Regions from separate parts of the Dysgonomonas termitidis genome, predicted to be linked through region 1. Evidence: riboswitches for the same ligand, from Rfam matches in the RefSeq annotation. Region 1 holds a riboswitch; each other region holds the start of a gene.
What was found. A riboswitch is a leader RNA that binds a small molecule or an ion and turns the genes downstream of it on or off. The one in region 1 is predicted to bind cobalamin.
Positions count from the first base shown of each region.

Region 2: it holds a riboswitch for cobalamin, as region 1 does, so the genes downstream of both, ACYQ3L_RS14720 (TonB-dependent receptor) here and ACYQ3L_RS04670 (threonine/serine exporter family protein) in region 1, are expected to answer to the same signal.
Region 3: it holds a riboswitch for cobalamin, as region 1 does, so the genes downstream of both, pflB (formate C-acetyltransferase) here and ACYQ3L_RS04670 (threonine/serine exporter family protein) in region 1, are expected to answer to the same signal.
Region 4: it holds a riboswitch for cobalamin, as region 1 does, so the genes downstream of both, ACYQ3L_RS14775 (precorrin-2 C(20)-methyltransferase) here and ACYQ3L_RS04670 (threonine/serine exporter family protein) in region 1, are expected to answer to the same signal.

Region 1 covers NZ_BAAHYD010000002.1:56,981-61,112, reverse strand. The annotation lists gene dapB (4-hydroxy-tetrahydrodipicolinate reductase) at 31-747, opposite strand; gene ACYQ3L_RS04675 (threonine/serine exporter family protein) at 1,095-1,598, opposite strand; gene ACYQ3L_RS04670 (threonine/serine exporter family protein) at 1,601-2,395, opposite strand; cobalamin riboswitch at 2,572-2,823, opposite strand; cobalamin riboswitch at 3,062-3,309, shown strand; gene ACYQ3L_RS04665 (anaerobic ribonucleoside triphosphate reductase) at 3,484-4,132, shown strand, end outside.
Region 2 covers NZ_BAAHYD010000002.1:2,531,545-2,535,676, reverse strand. The annotation lists gene ACYQ3L_RS14725 (sirohydrochlorin cobaltochelatase) at 1-229, opposite strand, end outside; gene ACYQ3L_RS14720 (TonB-dependent receptor) at 239-2,416, opposite strand; cobalamin riboswitch at 2,468-2,777, opposite strand; gene ACYQ3L_RS14715 (cobyrinic acid a,c-diamide synthase CobB) at 2,899-4,132, shown strand, end outside.
Region 3 covers NZ_BAAHYD010000001.1:946,540-950,671, forward strand. The annotation lists gene pflA (pyruvate formate-lyase-activating protein) at 1-310, opposite strand, end outside; gene pflB (formate C-acetyltransferase) at 369-2,600, opposite strand; cobalamin riboswitch at 3,068-3,260, opposite strand; gene ACYQ3L_RS03655 (HU family DNA-binding protein) at 3,347-3,613, opposite strand; gene ACYQ3L_RS03660 (hypothetical protein) at 3,689-3,892, opposite strand; gene ACYQ3L_RS03665 (ribonuclease H family protein) at 3,968-4,132, opposite strand, start outside.
Region 4 covers NZ_BAAHYD010000002.1:2,549,094-2,553,225, forward strand. The annotation lists gene ACYQ3L_RS14770 (ABC transporter substrate-binding protein) at 1-778, opposite strand, end outside; gene ACYQ3L_RS14775 (precorrin-2 C(20)-methyltransferase) at 785-1,492, opposite strand; cobalamin riboswitch at 1,607-1,913, opposite strand; gene dpp5 (dipeptidyl-peptidase Dpp5) at 2,583-4,132, shown strand, end outside.

The DNA of each region.
Region 1 (4,132 bases):
TGTAAGTAAAAGTAGGTTTACGACCTTATTTTAAAATTTAAGCATATCATCCATTCCCAGGAAGCCTTTTTTACCTTTGGTAAATTCAGCGGCAATAACTGCTCCCAAAGCAAACCCTTTCCGGCTTTTCGCGTCATGCTTGATGCTGATAATATCGGCATCCGACTCATATATTATTTCGTGTATGCCGGGAACTTCTCCTTCACGGATACAATGGATAGCCAGATCTGATTGTTTTTCTTCAACTTCAAGATTCCAGCGTTCCTTGCGGCTGATATTTTCAATTACACCTTCTGCAAGCGTTATAGCTGTTCCGCTTGGAGCATCCAATTTATGAATATGATGTATCTCCTCCATCTTCACATCATAGTCCGGATAATTATTCATTATCCGTGCCAGATACTTATTTAACACAAAGAAGATATTTACTCCCAGGCTATAATTCGATGCATAGAAGAAAGTCTGTACGCCTTCCGAGCACGCTTTTTTCACTTCATCCATATGTTCGAGCCAACCTGTTGTTCCTGCAACTACAGGAACGTGTGCAGCAAAACATTTTCTGTAATTATCTATCGCACTGTCAGGCGTAGAAAATTCGATTGCCACATCAGCACTTTTGAACGCGGACGAACCGAAATCATCCGTATTATTTACATCTATGACAGATACAATATTGTGACCTCTCGAAACAGCTATCTTTTCTATTTCATGTCCCATTTTACCATATCCGATGAGAGCTATATTCATATTTGAGTATTTGTTAATTTAATTGATTAAAGCTTACAAATATACATAAAAACTTATTTCCAGAGGATTTCCCTTTTAATTAATCCTTGATTATAAGCTTTTTTAAGGACACGAGCCAACTCTTTGTATCAGTAAGTAAAACAACAAGAATAAGTTATAATAGGAAATGCATTATTAAATCCCGGCTATTATCTAATTAAGCAATAAAAGCCACCTACAAAAGGTTAGTCGCCCCCATTCCCGGTTTATTACATCCGGTTAGATATTCTTAACACTTTAGCCATCCCCTGCCTTCAGGAAGAAATGCTTATAAGCATCTCAATTGATGAATTCAAGTCTTTATTAGTTCAAAAAATCTTTATACCCAAATCCCTGATTTTCTTTATATCTTTCACACTTTTTTTACGAAAAACGAGTGCGGCAATGCAAATACCGATCGCCAGACAAAACAATAGCGAAGAGGTAAGAATAAAGTTATATGCGGTATCCTGCAGCAATGACGAACCTTTATTATCCATCCCCTCTTCGTATATCCTGATACAACCGAGCATCGTGCGGTATGCATATAAGCCGGGAATCATCGTAATGCAGGCAGGAAGCGTAAAAACGACAGGAGGCGTATGTATACGGTGGGCGCAATAAATTCCGGCAAGCCCGATAAATACAGTCCCGCAAAGTGTAGATGCGACCAAACCATAATCCAATTGCAACAGCACAAACCGGATACAATGCCCTACCCCTCCTAACAATCCTGCAATCAGCAAAGCTTTTCGGGGGGTCTCGAAAAGAAGCGCGAAGCCTATTGCTACAAAAAAGCTTAGAAAAGCATCTCTTAATATATCTATCATCATCTCTAAAAATTATTAATACCTATCAATGACATACTCATAAACATGCCGATCGCTATACATAACAAAATAAAGCCGCCGAATGCCCCACGCGCAATTCCCGTGGGTATATACCCCTCCAGCAAATCTATAATACAATTAATCAACGGGACCCCCGGTATAAGGAACAGGACAGCGGTTGCTACCGATATATCGGGCGATAAGCCACAACCGAACAATACATTCATGCCGGAGATCGTTGTAGTCGCAAAAGCAGAACATACAACGGCAACCATCAGATTGAAACCCTTTTTTACCATTTCCTGACGCACTGTAAGCCCCATGAGTGACGCTATAAAGGCAAAAGCTCCGTCCATCCAGTCGCCTCCGGCAAGCAAACATAAACAACCACATGCTACCCCGATAAAAACGCGTATCAGCCAAACAGGATGTTTAGGTGCGGCTTTTATCTCATTCAGGCAATTTTCCAGCTCACCCAACGAAATTTTATTCTCAAACAGCTTCCATGTTAACAAACTGGTATTTGTCAATACGCCGAAATGCGCACCATGATGCCTCACCCGCTTGTTTCCGGTTACTGTATTTTCGGGATTTTCACGATCTGTAACCGTTACCGATACAGCAGTAAAGGAGAGAAGCATCTCCACCTTAAAACAAGTCGTATCGGCAATACGTTGCACATTCCGGTTTATACGTTCACAGTGAGCGCCTGACTCTAACAGAATCGTACTGACCTCCAAAATCAGATCGGCAAATTTTGTAGCGGACATACCTTTGTCCTCCGGCAAAACATTTTCCATTTTGTTTGCTTTATAAAATTAATCTCCGGGAGAATAAGTGATTCTGTCGGCGGCTCTTGCAGGGATCTTAGTTATCATATATAACCAACACAATGCAACTTTGACTGTTGCACAAAACCAGCTTTATCCGAACATGAATTTTTACTTCTCCAACTTGCCTCTAATCCTCGAAAGACAAAATCATACTATTACTGGCAGGTCTTCTGACTCACTCTTGCTCCGTGCAGCCTTCCCGATAGACAGTTATCTGTCGACCAGTGGCATTGGGTATCGCTCGGAACAACATCAATGAATGTTAACTGATGACTGTTAACTGTTCACTGAAAAGAGGTTACAGCAGCGGGTCTGTTCAGGACTTGCACCTGATTCCCTTTTTCATTACTTATCCGAAGATGCGGACTTGTAACACCAATAATCAGATACAAAGTTGGAATAAAAAATCGAAATAATAACATTTTGAGAAAATATTTTTTTCTGTAGTTATCGGCAAATCATCCGGAATAAAGATAAATTAATATCGTAAATTATCCAATTTAGGAAACTTTTCAACAATATAAAAGTTTTATTTATCTAATATTGTATAACTTAGAATTTATTTCGGGAAACTTTGGCATTATTTTTCAATAAATAAATCTCATTTTTGAAAACCATATAAAAAAATAATCTACCTTTGTTACCATATACGGTTCTGAAATAAAATCAGATGAAAAGGGAATCAGGTGCAAGTCCTGAACTATCCCCGTAGCTGTAAATTTCAAGAAAAGGTTAGGCCCTCACGCCACTGATCGACAGTTACCGGTCATCAGTTTCAGTTATCATTTTGTTAACTGCTTACTGCTCACTGTTAACTGAACATTGGGAAGGCTCCTAACCGGGAAATAAGTCAGAAGACCTGCCGTGTATACATTCGTAGCTTTCGGGAGAAAAGCGATAGAATAGAATATGCGGTGACTTTACATCTTTAATCTCTCTTCGCCTATTTTGGTCTCTATCCCCGTCAGTTACATTGAAGCAATGTATCATTAATCAACAATTGACGACGCGAAAGCGGGTCGAATACTTTCTTTTACTCATAACATAATACAACCATGATTCAGACAGTCATAAAAAGAGACGGACGCATAGTCGGCTTCAATGAAGAAAAGATAATGGCAGCTATCCGCAAAGCCATGTTACACACCGAACAAGGAGAAGACTCTTCCCTGATAAGACGCATCACGGATTTTATCTCTTGCCAGGGTAACGAGCAAATGACCGTAGAGCAAATCCAGGATATGGTAGAAGTGGAACTGATGAAAAGCCCACGGAAAGAAGCAGCTAAAAAATATATCGCTTACCGCGACCAGCGCAGCATTGCCCGAAAGGCCAAAACACGGGACATGTTCCTCGAAATCATAGAGACCAAATCGAACGATATCACACGCGAAAATGCCAACATGAACGCTGATACTCCGGCAGGAATGATGATGAAATTCGCGAGTGAAACTACGAAGCCTTTTGTTGACGACTATCTGCTGCTGCCGGAAGTAAAAGAAGCCGTCCGCCAAAACTATTTACATATTCACGACAAGGACTATTATCCGACCAAAAGCCTCACTTGTGTACAGCACCCATTAGATAAGATACTTCAGCATGGATTCAATGCCGGACATGGAGAATCGCGTCCTGCCAAACGTATAGAAACAGCGAGCATGATTGGCTGCATATCCATGGAAACAGCCCAGAATGAAATGCATG
Region 2 (4,132 bases), 2.5 Mb from region 1:
CACGCAGTTCCACTTCAGGAAATTCTTTCCTCACTTTATCATTCAGTGCATCTATGGTCAGTTCACGGGTATCGGCATGTGTAGTTCCAAAATGCACCATCAGAATAGCAGCCTTATCTCCCGGCTTCATCGTCTTGAAGAAATCGGAGTGTTCATAATTTCCGCCTCCGTGGGCAAGAACCGGTAATACTGCAATATATAATAGTATAGTTGCTAAAATATTTTTCATATATCCAGATTATTTACTGAACTTTAGAGACAAACTCACATAAAAGACCCGTCCGGGGGACAGTGTAGCGTAATTTGCCCCGAAAGGCTTGTCGTCCACGAAATCAAAAATATTTTCGATACCGAAGCCCGGTTCTACAACAAAACCGTTGAAATTCTTCAAACGATGGCGGGTCGCCACGTTCCATTGATTATATGCGCGCGCGGGATCTTTATCTCCCATATAACGGCTGCTTTGTATCCGTCCGTTAAAGTTTATGTTCGAATCTACAATCCACCATTTTTTATTCCAGTTTACATTTCCTGTACCGATATGCTTGCTGGAACGCACCAACGGCTTACCTGTATCGTAATCCTTGGAATTTACATAACTATAACCCAGCCCTATACTGAGTCCCGCACCAAGGTATGAATTCACGGAGGTTTCGAATCCGTTTACACGGGCTCTGGATGAATTGGTGTATTCCTGTTTTTTCTTTATCCCTTCATTCTTTTCATCTTGGGTTATCGTTTCGGTAACATCCCTTGTCTGGATAATATTCTTTATCCGATTGATATATCCTGTAACAGAGACTGTCAGAAAATCGTTGTGATATTCGGTATTCAATGAGTAATAATTGGATGATTCCGGCTTCAGACCGGAATTACCAAGACTTAGTGTAGAACGCGTTATGGTTCTTGTATATAATTCTTTCATATCCGGAGCGCGGAATCCGGCCGAATAAGACGCCCTGAAATTGAAATGATCGAGTGAATACATTCCCGACAACTTCGGCGTAAACCTATTTCCAAATGCTTCATTATAAACATAGCGGAAGCCGGGCACGAATTGCAGCCTGCTATCCAGCAGCTTTATCTCATCCTGCGCATATACCGAATATGTATATACATCTCTCGAACCATCTTTTGTATCCGACTGACTTTCAATATAATCCAACTGATATTGCGTTCCTACCGAAAGGCGATTGTATTTACCTAAGCTGAATATGCCTTTCAGGTTAGCGTCATAATATTTCTGTCTTCTTTCCTTCGATTCATCCCCGTTTTTATAATTACCATCATCCTTGATATATTCACGGTAATATTCAAAATTGTCGGTATATAAATCCAGTGTGATTACAGCCAGATCTTTAAGGAGATACCTTGCTCCCGCACTTATATTATAATCTTCATATTTCATATCATACGCATATGACGATACAGGCCTTTTCAGCTTCTTGTCATAGAGGCTTCCTTCTGCGTATATGCTTAGGGATTTATTCGGCCTCACAGTGAATTTCTGGCTCACCACATCAGAATAATTTGTATTCACGGCCATTTTATCTGTATCTATCAGCTTATCACCCGATGTCTCCTGCGTGTTTAACTGCCAGCCATCGCTCTGGTTACGCTGAAAGGATGTTGAAGATGAAAACCATTTGTAATTTACATCAGCGTTTATAGCCTGTGAAAATTGTCCATATCCGGCATAACGGGTATCGGATGTGATAAATACTGACTCTTTAGGATTTTCAGTAATAATATTAATAACTCCTCCCATTGCTTCCGATCCGTATAATGCCGATGCCGCACCTTTAAGCACCTCTATACGCTTTACATTCTTCATGTTTATCCGCGACAGGTCTGTATTACCCGACACATCTCCTGCAAGCTTTTTCCCATCTACCAATACAAGTATATAACGATTACTTAATCCGTTCATCTGCATATAAGAACCCATAGCCGTGGTCATGAAAGAAAATGACGGGCTGACAGCCATCATGGCATTATCGAATGTGGGAATATTGATATTCTCCAGTTCCTTTTTGGTAATCATATCCATTGCTACAGGGGTATTCTTTAGTCTGTTGTGCGTACCTGTACCTGTAATTACTACTTCATTTAACTTTAGAGGTGATTTCCTTAAGATAAATAAGATATCACCCCGGGATGAAGCAACATCAATCTTATCTCCATTGTAGTCGAGAGCAGATGCTCTTAAAGTGTGTTTTCCTTCGGGTACTCTCTGCAAACTAAACTCTCCGTTCTCGTCCGTCGAAGTTCCCAGTGTGGTGTATTCGATCCATACACTGGCACCCGCAACAGGGTTCTCATTTTCATCCACGACTTTTCCCTTTAAGGTCATTTGGGCAAATGCCATGCTTACAATACAGCACAGGATGGCTGTAACCAATACTTTTTTTCTCATTAAAATGCGAAGTATAATGTTAGTAATTATATTCTTGGCCCCGAGAATATTTAATTTATTGTATGCTAGGCAGGTTTCCTGACTTACTCCATCTCTGAACGGCCTTCCCGACATTCAGTTAACAGTGAGCAGTTAACAGTCAACAAAGAATTGATAACAGTTGACTGATGCATGATAACTTTCAATCAGTGGTATTTGGTCTTGTTCAAAGACTTTTTTCAGAAACATTGTTAACTGATGACTGTTAACTGTTAACTGAATAGAGCTTACAGTAGCGGGCACTGTTCCGGAATTTAACCGGATTCCCTTTTTATGTAAAAGACGGATGTCTGTTTACATCACCTTAGCGGCAGCAAAGTTAATTTTTTTAAATATCAGAAAAAAGTATTTAAGGAAATAATTTGCAAGTATATTATTTTCTATACACCGATACGGGTTTCATATCCCATATTTTATACTTTTGCTGAAGAAAAAGAAGAATCATGACATATACATCCAATTTCCTTATCTCGGCGATAGCTTCCGGCTCCGGTAAAACTACAGTTACTTTAGGTTTATTAAGAGCACTCCGGAACAGAGGGCTGAACATACAACCCTTTAAATGCGGGCCGGATTATATAGATACGAAATATCACGTCCTGGCGGCAGGAAAGGAATCTGTCAATCTCGACCTGTTCTTATCGTCGGAAAGCCATATAAAGTATTTGTATAATAAATATTCGTCGGATAAAGATGTCTGTATCACCGAAGGTGTCATGGGGCTATTCGATGGATACGACCGCATGAATGGAAGCAGCGCGCAAATAGCAGAGAAACTGGATATACCTGTCATATTAGTCCTGAATGCAAAATCGATGGCCTATTCGGCAGCGGCCCTGCTCTATGGCTTCAAGAATTTCTCCGATAAGATAAATATTACAGGCGTCATATTCAATTTTGTAGCTTCCGAAAGCCACTACAATTTCTTAAAAGATGCCTGCCACGATGCAGGACTTGAGCCATTGGGCTATCTGCCTAAAAATACTGATATAGAAATACCGTCCCGCCATTTGGGATTGAATATCGACGAACAATACCGCTTCGATGATTTCGCCGACAAGGCTGCTGCCCTGATAGAAAAACATATAGACATAGACAGGCTACTGTCCGTTACAGCAAAAAGAGAATCGGATGCAGGAGTAATAAAAGAAATTAACGTACCCTTACAGGGGTTAAGGATAAGCGTAGCCCGTGATGCGGCTTTTAACTTCATGTATCATGAAAATATGGAATACCTGAAAAGGATAGGCGCTGTGTCTTATTTCAGCCCGCTGCACGACAAGCATCTGCCTGAATCTGATTTTGTCTATCTGCCCGGAGGATACCCGGAGTTATATCTTAGCGAATTAAATAATAACCGGACGATGCAGGACAGTATCTGCCATTACGTTGAAGCCGGAGGTAAAGCACTCGCCGAATGTGGTGGCATGATGTACCTTTCATCATCCATTTCCGATGAAGACGGTACTGAATACGCGATGGTAAATATTTTCGACCAAAAAGCCACAATGGAGAATATGAGGCTCAAACTGGGTTACAGGCAATTCGAATATAACGGCGTATTACTCAAAGGACACGAATTCCACTATTCTTCCATAAAAAGCGAACAACAAAGCGTTGTACAACAATACACAGCCAAAGGGCAACCCACAGATACCAAACTATTGCGCTATAAGA
Region 3 (4,132 bases), on a different contig from region 1:
CTGAAGTATCTATGGCGGTATGTATCCCTGCGGTTTTACATAGTTTGAATAACTCCAATACAAATTCCGGCTGCAACATCGGCTCCCCACCGGAAACAGTGACACCTCCTTTAACAAATGCTTTTACTTTTATTACTTCATCTAAAGCCTGTTGAGGTGTCAGTTCATATTTGGCCTCATTTGGCCTCCATGTATCAGGGTTGTGGCAGTAGAGACAGCGCAATGGGCAGCCTTGCATAAAGAATACAAAGCGGATACCCGGCCCGTCCTTGGTGCCGAATGTTTCAAACGAGTGAATACGACCTTTCATATTGAAGAAAATCAGGCAGAAAATTTCTAACTGCCTGATTTATTAGCTTTATGTGAGATTAGAACGTAGTTGTAATTGTTCTGTTTATAACATCCAGCTGCTGCTCTTTAGTCAGCTTGATGAAGTTCACAGCATAACCGGATACACGGATTGTGAGTTGAGGGTATTTCTCGGGGTGCTCCATCGCATCAACCAATAGTTGACGGTCGAACACATTCACATTCAGGTGATGACCCGTTTGCAAGAAATATCCATCCATCAGTCCTGCAAGGTTCTGAGCCTCTTCCTCACGGTTCTTACCCAGTGTATTAGGAGTGATGGCGAATGTATAAGATATACCGTCGTTTGCATGTTCGAACGGAAGTTTAGCTACCGATGACAATGATGCTACGGCTCCTCTGGTATCGCGTCCGTGCATCGGATTAGCACCCGGTGCAAAAGGAGTTCCGTCGCGGCGTCCGTCTGGAGTATTTCCCGTTTTCTTGCCATAAACGACATTAGATGTGATAGTCAATACCGACTGGGTCGGGATCGCGTCTTTATACATTTTGCGCTTACGGATTTTTTGCATGAACGTCTCCACTATATCTATGGCAAACTGGTCTGTATTATCGTCATTGTTTCCGAAAGGAACATAATCTTTTTCCTGTATATAGTCTACCGCATCTCCGTCAGCATCCCTTACAATACGTACTCTTCCGTATTTTATGGCGGCAAACGAGTCCGCGATGATAGAAAGGCCGGATACGCCAAAGGCTTGTGTGCGTACGATATCTACATCATGCAGAGCCATTTCGAGGGCCTCATATGAGTATTTATCATGCATATAATGGATAATATTCAGTGCTTTCACATAAGTCTCGGCAACCCAGTCGAGGGTACGGTCAAACTTTTCCCATACTTCGTCAAATTCGAGATAATCGCCCGAAATCTTTTCTACCCAGTGTTTAGGCAATACCTGAGCCTTTGTTTTCTCATCTTTACCTCCATTGATAGTATAAAGCAATGCTTTCGGCAGGTTGGCACGGGCTCCGAAAAATTGCATCTGGTGCCCGATACGCATTGGCGATACACAGCATGCAATACCATAATCATCTCCCAGTTGCGGACGCATAAGATCGTCATTTTCGTATTGGAGAGAAGATGTATCGATAGATACCTTCGCACAGTATTTCTTCCATGCCTCAGGTAATCGGTCGCTCCACAGGATTGTAAGATTCGGTTCCGGTGCCGGGCCTAAATTATAGAGGGTGTGCAGCATACGGTAACTGTTTTTGGTTACCATCGTACGCCCGTTATTGGTCATTCCGCCGATCGACTCGGTAACCCAGACAGGGTCTCCCGAGAATAGTTCATTATATTCGTTTGTACGGAGGAAGCGAACAATACGGAGTTTCATTACAAAATGGTCGATCATCTCCTGAGCTTCTTTCTCTGTGATAATGCCATCTTTTAAGTCCCGTTCGATGTAAATATCGAGGAAGGTGGTCACACGTCCCAGGCTCATTGCTGCGCCATTCTGGTCTTTAATAGCTCCCAGATAACCAAAATACGTCCACTGGATAGCTTCCTGAGCATTGGTCGCGGGATTTGAAATGTCGAATCCATAATCAGCAGCCATGCGTTTCAGGGCTTTCAGTGCCTGTATCTGTGAATTCAGTTCTTCCCGAAGACGGATCAGATCATCTGTCATAACGATAGGGTCACATTCCTTGTAACGCTTTTCACGCTCGGCAATCAACCTGTCTACACCATAAAGAGCAATACGGCGATAGTCTCCGATAATACGACCACGTCCGTATGCATCGGGCAGGCCTGTTAATAAGCCGTTGCTTCTGGCGCGGCGGATACTGTCGGTATATGCCGAAAATACACCTTCGTTATGAGTTTTACGATATTTGGAAAATATTTCTGTTGTAACCGGATCGAGTTTGTAGCCGTATTCTTCAAGGCTTTGCTGTACCATGCGAAGCCCGCCGTTAGGGAAGATAGCTCTCTTGAGAGGTTTGTCTGTCTGTACACCTACTATTTTTTCCAGATCCTTGTCTATATACCCTGCGCCATAAGCATCGATCTGAGAAGGAATTCTGGTTTCAGCGTCATAAACACCTTTTTCTTTTTCAACCTTAAACATCTCGCTTAGCTTATTCCATAGCTTTGTAGTGGCATCTGTTGCGCCTTCCAGGAAAGATTCATCTCCTGTATATTCTGTATAATTTTTTAAGATAAAATCATTTATATCGATTTTTTCTTTCCACTTGGTCCCTTTAAAATCTTTATATGCTTCCATTTGTTATTATTTAAATTCAACTTGGCGTTTCAATAATTAAAAACCGGACATATAGATATATCACAAAAAGCATGCCCAATTTCTTCTAAAAAAGAATAAACATGGCTCTCGGAACTTAAGGAAACAGAAAAAATAATAATGAATCCTCACCTTGTAGTGAGAGAATCTTTTTATGGTTCTCAAGCCTTATTTCCCGAAAGCTTTTTAATTGATCAATTCTGGCAGGTCTTCTGACAATAGAAGTCAAAGATATAACTATCTGAATATAAGCAATTATTTGTATCGTATAGTACTATTTCATACATGAGACCATACTTAGGCATGGTTTAATACTATGAACATACAATAATAAGCGTATACAGCTTTATCTTCATAAAACCTCTTTAGACAATCCTTTTTTGTATTCCGGATACATAGACTTTACCAGAGTAATTTCCACGTATAAAAAAGTAGGACACAAAAAAGACCTGACAAAATTTGCTCTGGCAGGTTTTCTGACTCGTTCCATTTTACACGCCTTCCCGGATTTATCCAGTGGCATAAGAATGTGTAAAACTATTAAGAACTCACAGCAGCGGGTCTGTTCAGGATTTGCACCTGATTCCCTCTTCACCACTATCTACGAATGCAGAAAGTGGCACCAAAACAGTTGACAAAGGTAGGATAAATTTCAAAACTAATCCTAATTAATATGAATTAATTTAGAAGAATAATTCGCATCAGGTACAGGTAGGATAGAAAGCGGGTCATTTTACCTGGTTTCCGTTTGCCAGCTTAAACTTAACAACCTTCCTTTCCGGAAGGACAATCAACTCTCCTGTCTTCGGATTTCTTGACTTGCGTTCCTTCATTGTCTTTACCTGAAATGACCCGAAACCTTGTATGGTGATATTGTTCCCTCCGGACAATACTTCTATAATAGTTTCCAATACCGGGTTTAAGCTGTCGGCTATATATTTTTGGGATACCCCGGCTTTCCTGGCGGCCAGGGTTGTCAGTTGCTTCTTATTCATTCGGTTTTATTTGTTTTTGTATACGGCCCCTTTTTCTTCTCTGTTCCGGGATGCTTACAAAGATAAAGATTAATTTCACCTGTATCTTTTTTGTATGGGCTTATTATGTATTTCCACCCGTCCGTCTTCTATAATGCTTTTGATACCCTTATACAGGGGAAGCTCTTCCACTCCCGCTATTTTCAACGCGTTGAGAGTCATTTGGGCTTCCAGCAGCTCCAGGTATTCTTTCTCCGGTAAGCTTACCAGTTTATCTATTTCCGATTTTTTCTTTGCCATAGTAATCATTAAAATAAGCGTGCTTTCCTGTCAGGAAAGACAGGAAAGCACCGGTCTAACAATATTCACATCTTATCATTTGCATCCGAAATCCGCCGGAGTTTCCCCCCATAAATCATTTTTCCAGTGCAATACATCAATCTTATCTACTTCTGCAGAAAACACTTTCAAAAAGACCCCGGCTTTCTCCAGTTCCGTATTTCTCTTCCCTGATGCCGTTCTTTTGTTGTTAAACCAGGT
Region 4 (4,132 bases), 2.5 Mb from region 1:
GCGCCAGATAGCTGTTCCCTCCTACGACATACCAATTGCCCGAATGCAGTTCCCCGCTAAGCACTGCCGGCTTATGCGCCACTGGTCCGGCCAATGATTTCAGTTTATTATATTTTTTTTCTATTTCATCGAATTGTTTACCTGCCTGTTCTTCCATTCCCAATAAAAGCCCTGTAAATTTTATCCATTCGGCCTGTCCCAGAGGAGACGATTCTTTATATCCTAAAAAGCTGATCAGAGGAATATCCAGATTGCGGATAGCATCATAACCTCCGCGCTTGAAGGGCGAAACAAGGATAATGTCGGGATCGATAGCCATAACCACTTCGTTGTCAAACTCCCCTTCGATACCGATTTTGCTTGTTTTCCCGGTTTTCAATTGTTCATTTAGCTGAGGATTAAACAGGAAACGGGTACTGGTTATCCCCGCTATTTTGTCTACAGCGTCTAATTTGATAAAATTGGAAATTTGCAGGGTGGTCATACACACCACGCTTTTTACGGGGACTTCTATAATCTGGTATCCGGCAGGTATGCCCGTTTTATCTTCCCCTCTTTTCAATAAAGCATATTGATACTTGGTATCGCTTTCGCCGGAAGGATCATGTATATCCACCAGTTTGTAATTTCCATGTTCGGATACGGTAAAGCCTTTTGCATATTTGATATTTAATGTATCATGCATGCTGGAAATATTGTTGCTGTCTTTCTTATTCGGGTTACATGCTATGAAGCAGCCAAAAGCAAGCAGGATTATTGAACGGGCAAGGAATTTCATATTTGTTTATTTGCGGATTATTATTAGTGAAAAGTAAGGGAATTTACGATTGAGTATTTCTTCCCTGTTCTGAGTATAGACTTCTTTGCCGGAGATTCCTGCATTTTCAAAATAGTGGAAAGTGATGTCCTGAATATTTTCTAATGCTTCCTTTATTACTTGTTCGCACTGGGAAGCTTTCATCAGTACAACGGTTTTGCCGGTTTTGATCTTTTCTTCCAGACCATCTGCTGATGTTATGATACCCGGAATAACTTCGAGTTCTTCCTCTTGTTTCACAATATGAATGTTGGCCAGAGTGCCACAGGCTATAAACGCAGGTACGCCCGCGATGCGGCTGACCGGTATATTCTCCTGTGTAAGATATTCGCTTATGTAATAGATGGTAGAGTAGAATCCGGCATCACCTTCGGCTGTAACAGCTATTTTATGTCCGGATTTATACCTGTCCGATATTTCTTCCGCCACAGCCTTGTAGCTCTCAATGGCCAGAGAACGGTCTTTGTTCATAGGTACATTGAATGTGTTCAGCTTTGATTCGCCGATGCTCAATTGCAATAGGACATCTTTTGCCCGTGAGGAGCTTTTTCCTCCGGGAAGGGCGGTTGACGGACAAAATATCAAATCTGCTTCTTGCAGTGTTTTCAAACCTTTCAAGGTTATCAGTTCCGGGTCTCCGGGACCGAGGGATACGAACGTAACAGGATCAAACATCTTTAAGATTCATTTTATAAGAGTTAGAATCAGATGCCTTTAGTATAGGACTAAAATAGACGAACAGGTATGTGTGTTGTCTGTAAATAGTATTTAAGCCTAAACCTCGAGCTTTCAACTAATAATGTTCCGGCAGGTTTTCTGACTTACTCCATTTTTGAACGGCCTTCCCATTTTCAGTAAACAGTTAGCAGTAAACAGTTAACAAAAATTATTAACTGATAGCTGATGACTGATGACTGTCAATCAGTGGTTTGAGTATTGTTCAAAAACTTTTTTCAGAAACATTGTTAACTGATGACTGTTAACTGTTAACTGAATAGAGCTTACAGCAGCGGGTCTGTTCAGGATTTGCACCTGATTCCCTTTTAATTACTCGTCCGGCACGCGGATTTGTAACACCAGAACTTAGTGCAAAGATATGGAATTAAATTTATAATGATTTATATAATGTATGTGAAATAACTTTATCTATATATTTAGCTTCTAGCTCATAGCTCTTTGAAAGAATGAATCAGCCCCCTCAATCCCCCACCTTAGCTTTGAGGAGAGAAACCTTGGCTTTGAGGAGAGAAAATAATTGATAAAAGTGTAACTTTTGTAACTTTTTAACAGTTACAAGTTACTTCGCCCTAGGGCAGTTACAAGTTACGAGTAAACAAGATACAAGATACGAGTTGTTAACTGATGACTGCTAACTGTTAACTGAAAAGTTGTCAGGTTTGTAAAGTTTTATATCTATATGAAAATATGTAAAGTTTGTCAGATTTTTGGAAGATAGTTACCAAAGGACAAAATACGGGTTGTTCACTGTTTGTTGTAATAAATCAGGGTATATCTGCGCTTTTTGAGTGTAATCAACTTTTTACTGCGGAGGGCGCAAAGATTTACGTAAAGGGTACAGGGAAAAAATGTAAAATGTGTCAGGTTTGTCAAGTTTTTTAGAAAATAAGTTGCTGGTTGATGCACCTTGTGTGTGGTTAGGGATAACGAAAAAAAGATTTGCTAATTGAATTGGAGCGTCGACACATTTGTTGTATGTATTGCAAAAAACAAATATCTTTGAACCTATAAAATATAATTTAACTATATGAATAAATCAATTATGGCATTATTACTCGGCGCATCAGTCGTTTCGTGTGGCGGTAAATTTTCCGCAAAAATAGAAGACACGGAGAAAGATGCCCCCCTGATCGGCAAAGCCACCGTAAAAGTAGAAAACGGTATCATGACCCCCGAAGTCCTTTACAGCTTCGGACGCGTATCCGACGTACAAGTTTCGCCTGATAAATCAAAAGTACTCTATGGAGTCACTTATGTGAGCATCGAGCAGAATAAGACCAACCGGGAGTTATTCACCATGAATATTGATGGCTCGGACAAAAAGCAGATAACCCAAACTGCCAAAAGCGAAAACAATGCTGTATGGGTGAAAGGTGGTGCCAAGATCGCATTCCTAAGTAGCGAAAGCGGCTCTTCGCAAATTTGGGAAATGAATCCTGATGGCAGTGAACGAGTGCAGATAAGCGACATAGAAGGCGGTGTCAACGGATTTTCTTATTCGCCTGATGAGAAGAAAATCCTGTACATTAAAAATATAAAGTACGGAGAACGTACTGCCGATAAATACCCCGATCTGCCTAAAGCATCGGGCCGCATCATAGATGATTTGATGTATAAACACTGGTCGGAATGGGTGGAGGAAATCCCCCACAGCTTCATAGCCGGTTATGACGGTACAAAAATGACAGACGGTATAGATATTTTAGGCGATGAACCTTACGAATGCCCTATGCTCCCGTTCGGCGGAATAGAGCAACTCGCCTGGAGTCCCGACGGTAAATCCATTGCATACACCTGCCGGAAGAAAAAAGGGATGGAATATGCCTTGTCTACCAACTCCGATATATACCTGTATAATATAGATACAAAAGAGACGAAAAATCTTACAGAAGGTATGATGGGATATGACATCAATCCTGTTTTCTCTCCTGATGGCAAATATATTGCATGGCAAAGTATGGAGCGTGACGGATACGAATCGGACAAAAACCGGATGTTTGTAATGAATCTGACCACTAACGATAAAATTTATGTAACCGAAAAGTTTGATTATAACACCGATTATCTGGCCTGGAACGATAATGAGAGTATTTATTTCGTTTCATGTGTAGAGGCTAAGACGCATCTGTTCAAGGCCTTTGTGCATACCAAGGAAATAAATCAGATAACAAAGGGTGATTACGATTATGAATCATTCGGCATAGCCGGAGATAAACTTATCGCAATACGCCATTCGTTATCGGCGCCAAATGAAATATATTCTGTAAATACAACTAACGGGGAAGCCACCGAATTGAGCTTTGAAAATAAAGAAATACTCGGGCAGTTAAAAATGGGTAAAGTGGAAGAGCGTTGGATTGCTACTACTGACGGGAAGAAAATGCTGACATGGATCGTCTATCCGCCAAACTTCGACCCAAATAAAAAATATCCGGCTCTTTTATACTGCCAGGGTGGTCCTCAAAGTACTGTGAGCCAGTTTTGGTCGTACCGTTGGAATTTGCAGATGATGGCTGCAAACGGGTATATTGTCGTTGCCCCTAATCGCAGAGGTCTTCCGGGTTTTGGTCAGGAATG